DNA from 2 places in the Streptomyces sp. NPDC050560 genome. Region 1 is predicted to be linked to the other one. Evidence: predicted binding sites of a transcription regulator. Region 1 holds the regulator's gene; the other holds the start of a gene.
The links. Region 1 encodes HrcA, which represses chaperone genes, less so after heat shock. Its sites were predicted from a motif close to TTNGCACTCNGNNNNNCNGAGTGCNAA; they were not measured.
Positions count from the first base shown of each region.

Region 2: a site for HrcA is predicted at 1,131-1,157, ahead of groL (chaperonin GroEL). Genes of this name have one in related genera too.

Region 1 is NZ_JBITGT010000011.1:261,147-264,551, reverse strand. Features, by position in the region: gene ACIBIW_RS25990 (DUF3097 domain-containing protein) at 1-351, opposite strand, end outside; gene ACIBIW_RS25985 (MBL fold metallo-hydrolase) at 417-1,187, opposite strand; gene hrcA (heat-inducible transcriptional repressor HrcA) at 1,407-2,423, shown strand; gene dnaJ (molecular chaperone DnaJ) at 2,424-3,405, shown strand, end outside.
Region 2 is NZ_JBITGT010000008.1:188,885-192,289, forward strand. Features, by position in the region: gene ACIBIW_RS20190 (MoaD/ThiS family protein) at 1-87, shown strand, start outside; gene ACIBIW_RS20195 (cold-shock protein) at 653-856, shown strand; gene groL (chaperonin GroEL) at 1,353-2,978, shown strand; gene ACIBIW_RS20205 (Lrp/AsnC family transcriptional regulator) at 3,157-3,405, opposite strand, start outside.

The DNA.
Region 1 (3,405 bases):
GTCGTGCCGGCCCTCCACATAGATCCGGCCGGCCCGCGCCACCCGGGCGCGCGCGCCCGGCACCGCCACGGAGCCCGACGCCGTGCGCGCCGGGCGCGCGGGAGCGCCAGCCCCGGGCGCGACCAGGGTGACCGTGCGCCCCTCCAGCAGGAAGCCGCGCGGTTGCAGCGGGAACACCCGGTGCTTGCCGAACCGGTCCTCCAGCGTGACCGTGCCCGCCTCGCAGCGGATCACCGCGCCGCAGAACCCCGTCCCCGCCTCCTCCACGACCAGGTCAGGGGTCGCGGGGACCTCGGGCGCGGGCTGCTGCTTCTTCCAGGGCGGAGTCAGGTCCTGCGAGTACTGGCGCATTCGGCCGACGATAGGAACAAGTGCCGGGCCCGATACGGCGACACGCCGCACGCGGGGCGCGCCGCTCAGCCGGTCCTGAACCGCCGCGCCAGTGCGTCGCGCTGGCGCCGTACGAACGCCGCGTCGACCACCGCGCCGTGCCCCGGCACATAGCGCGCGTCGGGGCCCCCGAGGGCGAGCAGCCGGTCGAGCGCGGCGGGCCAGCGTCCCGGCGCCGCGTCCTGGCCCGCCTGGGGCGGCCCCGACTCCTCGACCAGGTCACCGCAGAACACCACGGGCGGTTCGCCCCCGGCGCCGGGCACGACCACGGCGAGGTCACAGGGGCTGTGCGCGGCGCCGAGCGCCACCAGCAGCACCCCGCCGCCTGGCGGCCCGAGCCACAGCTCCCCGGCGACCTCGACCGGCGCCGCCGCCGGGCTCCCAGGACCGCCGAGCGCCGCGCACGCCCGCGCCACCGCGCCCGGCTCCGCGCCCTCCCGCAGCGCGTCCGCGCGCAGCGCCGCGAGCCCTCCGGGGCCCGGTCCCGCCAGGAGCGCGCTCCCGATGCCCGCGGCGCCGTAGCCGCGGGCCCCGGACAGCGCGGCGGCGCCCAGCACATGGTCGAAGTGGGGGTGGGTGAACGCCACGCACGCCACGGGCGCCCCCGCGCGCGCACGCGCCGCCTCCCGCAGCGCCGCCCCCTGCCGCAGATCGGCCCCCGCGTCCACCAGCAGCGGCCCCACGGGAGTGCGTACGAGAGCGGCGCCGCAGTCCCAGGGGGCGAGCCGCACCCGGGCCGCGGACGCCGTCACGGCCTCCCAGCGGAGCCCGGCGTCCTGGCTGTCGTCGACGGACATGCCCCGACGGTACCGACCCGGCACCCGCGGCCACCGCAGCCGCCCCCGCGTCCCCAACTCCCCACCCGTCACCACCCGCACCGCGCATGCCGCGCCCGGAATCGGGGAAGACCCCCGACCGGCCGGTCTTGCCCGGGGCACACCCGGGCCCCGTACACTGGTGGTCAGTAACTTGGCACTCCCAGCGCGCGAGTGCCAGCCGGTGGCGGGAGGTGCGCGATGCTCAATGAGCGCAGGCTCGAAGTGCTGCGCGCCATCGTCCAGGACTACGTGGGCACCGAGGAGCCGGTCGGCTCCAAGGCCCTCACGGAGCGCCACCACCTCGGCGTCTCCCCGGCGACCGTGCGCAACGACATGGCGGCCCTCGAAGAGGAGGGCTTCATCGCGCAGCCGCACACCAGCGCGGGCCGCATCCCCACGGACAAGGGCTACCGGCTCTTCGTGGACCGGCTCGCCGGCGTCAAGCCGATGACCCTGCCCGAGCGGCGCGCGATCGAGAACTTTTTGGACGGCGCGGTCGACCTCGACGACGTCGTGGCCCGCACCGTCCGGCTGCTCGCGCAGCTCACCCGGCAGGTCGCCGTCGTGCAGTACCCCTCCCTGACCCGCTCCACGGTGCGCCATGTGGAGCTGCTGTCGCTGGCCCCCGCCCGCGTCATGCTGGTGCTGATCACCGACACGGGACGGGTCGAGCAGCGTACGGTGGACTGCCCCGCGCCCTGCGGCGAGGCCCCCCTCGCCGACCTGCGCGCCAGGCTCAACAGCCGGGTCGCGGGGCGGCGGTTCGCCGACGTGCCGCATCTCGTCCAGGACCTGCCGGAGGACTTCGAGGCCGAGGACCGGGGTACGGTGTCGACGGTGCTCTCCACCCTCCTCGAAACACTGGTGGAGAACACCGAGGAGCGGCTCATGATCGGCGGCACCGCCAATCTGACCCGTTTCGGGCACGACTTCCCACTCACCATCCGGCCGGTGCTGGAGGCGCTTGAGGAGCAGATGGTGCTCCTGAAGCTCCTCGGGGAGGCAACGGATTCGGCCATGACCGTGCGAATCGGTCATGAGAACGCGCATGAGGGACTCAACTCCACGTCCGTCGTGTCGGTCGGTTACGGTTCGGGCGGCGAGGCAGTTGCCAAGCTCGGCGTGGTCGGACCGACCCGCATGGACTACCCGGGAACGATGGGAGCAGTACGCGCAGTGGCACGTTACGTCGGACAGATCCTGGCGGAGTCGTAAGTGGCCACGGACTACTACGCCGTACTCGGCGTACGCCGCGACGCATCCCAGGACGAGATCAAGAAGGCGTTCCGGCGGCTCGCCCGCGAGCTGCACCCGGACGTCAACCCCGATCCGAAGACCCAGGAGCGGTTCAAGGAGATCAACGCCGCTTACGAGGTGCTGTCGGACCCGCAGAAGAAACAGGTCTACGACCTCGGCGGCGACCCGCTGTCCCAGTCGGGCGGCGGCGCGGGCGGCTTCGGCGCCGGCGGCTTCGGCAACTTCTCCGACATCATGGACGCCTTCTTCGGGACGGCCGCCCAGCGCGGCCCCAGGTCGCGCACCCGGCGCGGCCAGGACGCGATGATAAGGCTGGAGATCGAGCTGGACGAGGCCGCCTTCGGCACCACGAAGGACATCCAGGTCGACACCGCCGTCGTCTGCAACACCTGCAACGGCGAGGGCGCGGCCCCCGGCACCTCGGCGCAGACCTGCGACATGTGCCGCGGACGCGGCGAGGTCTCCCAGGTCACCCGCTCCTTCCTCGGCCAGGTCATGACGTCGAGGCCCTGCCCCCAGTGCCAGGGCTTCGGCACCGTGGTGCCCACGCCCTGCCCCGAGTGCGCGGGCGACGGCCGCATCCGCTCCCGCCGCTCCCTGACGGTGAAGATCCCCGCGGGCGTCGACAACGGCACCCGTATCCAGCTCGCGGGCGAGGGCGAGGTCGGCCCAGGCGGCGGCCCGGCGGGTGACCTCTACGTCGAGATCCACGAGCTGCCGCACGCCGTCTTCCAGCGCCGCGGCGACGACCTGCACTGCACGGTCACCATCCCGATGACCGCGGGCGCCCTCGGCACCAAGGTGCCGCTGGAGACCCTGGACGGGCTCGAAGACGTCGACATCCGCCCCGGCACCCAGTCCGGGCAGTCCATCCCGCTGCACACCCGCGGCATCACACATCTGCGCGGCGGCGGCCGTGGCGACCTCATCGTCCACGTCG
Region 2 (3,405 bases), on a different contig from region 1:
GACGACGTCCGCTTCGAGCAGGGCCTCGAAACCCCCACCCCGGACGGCGCCGGCATCTCGATCATCCCCGCGGTCGCCGGAGGCTGAGAGCCCCGCAGGTGTGCACCGCCCCCGGAACCGCCGGGTCTACGGCCGCGGTTGCGGGGGCGGCGGCGTCATCGGCGGGGGGACGGCGGGGTGTTCGCGGACGGGGGGCGGGGGGGCGGCGGGCCGTGGTGTCCGCGGCCCACGGCCGGACCGGAAAACGACCGGCGGCGCGCCTGACACGCCCCCCGAGGGCGAAACGGAAGGTGCAATTCTCTATGGTTGAAGGCGGTAAGGTTGGGGAACGCGCGGCATCGGACCCCGGAGACCGCGTACTGAGCGCTGTTGTGTGACGACAGAAAACAGCCAAAGTGCCTCGCCTTTTTAAGCCGTTTATGGCTTTTGCCGGGCCCGACTTGCCCCTAATTTTCACTATTTCTCCCGGTACTTCCGATCAGTGCTGCCCAGATTTCTCGTCCGATTGACCTGTTGCAGACGGCAGTTGGACAGATACATTCAGCCGCGGTCGACGCGTTCCGGCGCACACCCCCAACCGTTGGGGCGTGAGGTCTGACCCGGGTCCGCGAAGTGCGGTCCTGCGCAAGGGCCAGTAATAGGGGAGTTAGGCATGGCTCAGGGCACCGTCAAGTGGTTCAACGCGGAGAAGGGGTACGGCTTCATCGCGGTCGACGGTGGTGCGGATGTTTTCGTCCACTACAGCGCGATCCAGATGGACGGTTACCGCACCCTGGAAGAAGGCCAGCGGGTCGAGTTCGAGATCTCGCAGGGCCAGAAGGGGCCGCAGGCCGATATGGTCCGTGTGGCTGGTTGAAGCGCCGACTGATAAACAGCGACGTTCGAACGGAGCCCGCATTCCTCCAGGGGAATGCGGGCTTTCGTTCTGCCCGGACGCTCCCGGCCGCGCCGCCCCGGCCCGGTCTCCCGGGTCCCGCCGCGCGCCCACGGCGCCCCGCCTCGCACACCGCGCCCCCGCAGCGCCCACGCCCCCTGCGCCCCCTGCGTCCCACACGCCCCTGTGCCTCCTTCCTCCTCTTGGCGTCCCCCTTCCGAGTGGTGTCCGCCGGATGTCCCCCGGGCAGGGGGAGGTTGCACTCCCCCCGGTCGAGTGCTAATCATTGGCGTTAGCACTCTGAAGGTGAGAGTGACAAAGAAGGACCGGGTCGGTGAGGTTCACCGGGCCGCGTGGTCGCACCAGGACCACCGCCCAAAGGACCGTCCGTCGCGGGCGCCAGCGCGGTCCGGAGCAATCCGCCCCCACGCTCTACGGGCGGTGGGGAGACCTCTGTTGTCCGGGAGGACCACTTCACATGGCCAAGATCATCGCGTTCGACGAGGAGGCACGGCGCGGCCTTGAGCGCGGCATGAACCAGCTCGCCGACGCCGTGAGGGTGACGCTGGGCCCCAAGGGCCGCAACGTCGTCCTTGAGAAGAAGTGGGGCGCGCCCACGATCACCAACGATGGTGTGTCCATCGCCAAGGAGATCGAGCTGGAGGACCCGTACGAGAAGATCGGCGCCGAGCTGGTCAAGGAGGTCGCGAAGAAGACGGACGACGTCGCCGGTGACGGCACGACGACCGCGACCGTCCTCGCCCAGGCGCTGGTCCGCGAGGGCCTGCGCAACGTGGCGGCGGGCGCCAACCCGATGGCGCTGAAGCGCGGCATCGAGAAGGCCGTCGAGTCCGTCTCCGCCGCCCTGCTGGAGCAGGCGAAGGACGTGGAGACCAAGGAGCAGATCGCCTCCACCGCCTCCATCTCCGCCGCTGACGTCCAGATCGGCGAGCTGATCGCCGAGGCCATGGACAAGGTCGGCAAGGAAGGCGTCATCACCGTCGAGGAAGCCCAGACCTTCGGCCTTGAGCTGGAGCTGACCGAGGGCATGCGCTTCGACAAGGGCTACATCTCGGCGTACTTCGCCACCGACATGGAGCGTATGGAGGCCGTCCTCGACGACCCGTACATCCTGATCGCCAACTCCAAGATCAGCAACGTCAAGGACCTGCTGCCGCTGCTGGAGAAGGTCATCCAGTCCGGCAAGCCGCTGCTGATCATCGCCGAGGACGTGGAGGGCGAGGCCCTCTCGACCCTCGTCGTCAACAAGATCAAGGGCGTCTTCAAGTCCGTGGCCGTCAAGGCCCCCGGCTTCGGCGACCGCCGCAAGGCCATGCTCGGCGACATCGCCATCCTCACCGGCGGCGAGGTCATCTCCGAGGAGGTCGGCCTCAAGCTGGAGAACGCCACCCTCGACCTGCTGGGCAGCGCCCGCAAGGTGGTCATCACCAAGGACGAGACCACCATCGTCGACGGCAAGGGCAGCAAGGACCAGGTCACCGGCCGGGCCAACCAGATCCGCGCCGAGATCGAGAACAGCGACTCCGACTACGACCGCGAGAAGCTCCAGGAGCGCCTCGCGAAGCTGGCCGGCGGCGTGGCCGTCATCAAGGCCGGCGCCGCCACCGAGGTGGAGCTGAAGGAGCGCAAGCACCGCATCGAGGACGCCGTGCGCAACGCGAAGGCGGCCGTCGAGGAGGGCATCGTCGCCGGTGGCGGCGTGGCCCTGCTCCAGGCCACCTCGGTGTTCGAGAAGCTGGAGCTCCAGGGCGACGAGGCCACGGGCGCGCAGGCCGTGAAGCTCGCGCTTGAGGCCCCGCTGAAGCAGATCGCCGTGAACGCCGGCCTTGAGGGCGGCGTCGTGGTGGAGAAGGTGCGCAACCTCACCCCGGGCCACGGCCTCAACGCCGCCACCGGTGAGTACGTCGACCTGGTCGCCGAGGGCATCATCGACCCGGCCAAGGTGACGCGTTCCGCGCTCCAGAACGCCGCGTCGATCGCCGGCCTCTTCCTCACCACCGAGGCCGTCGTCGCCGACAAGCCCGAGAAGGCCGCCCCCGCGGGCGCGCCGGGCGGCATGCCGGGCGGTGACATGGACTTCTGATTCCGCTCGCGGAACCAGGTCCGGTACGGACCGGAGGCGGCACCCCACTCCCAGGGGTGCCGCCTTCGGCATACCCGCAGGTGCCCTGCGGGCCGTGGGGGGACGGGGGTTGCTGTGGCAGGCGCCCCTTAGCTGCCGGGTGCCGGGTGCCGGGTGTCCGTTGCGGTGCCGGGCGGTCTCAGGTGCCGGGCGGCGGGGCCAGCGGGCGGGGGTGGACGTGCTCGTACACCGTCGTCGACTGGACGTCCGCGACCTCGCGGCGCTCCGTGAGCCGGTCGATGACGAACGCGTACAGGCCGCCCACGTCGGGCACCGCCACATGCAGCAGGAAGTCATGGGGGCCCGCGGTCACGAAGAGGCCGATCACCTCGGGCAGCCGCGAGGCCCACTCCCGGAACCCCTCGATCACCGGCCGGGACGGCGGCCG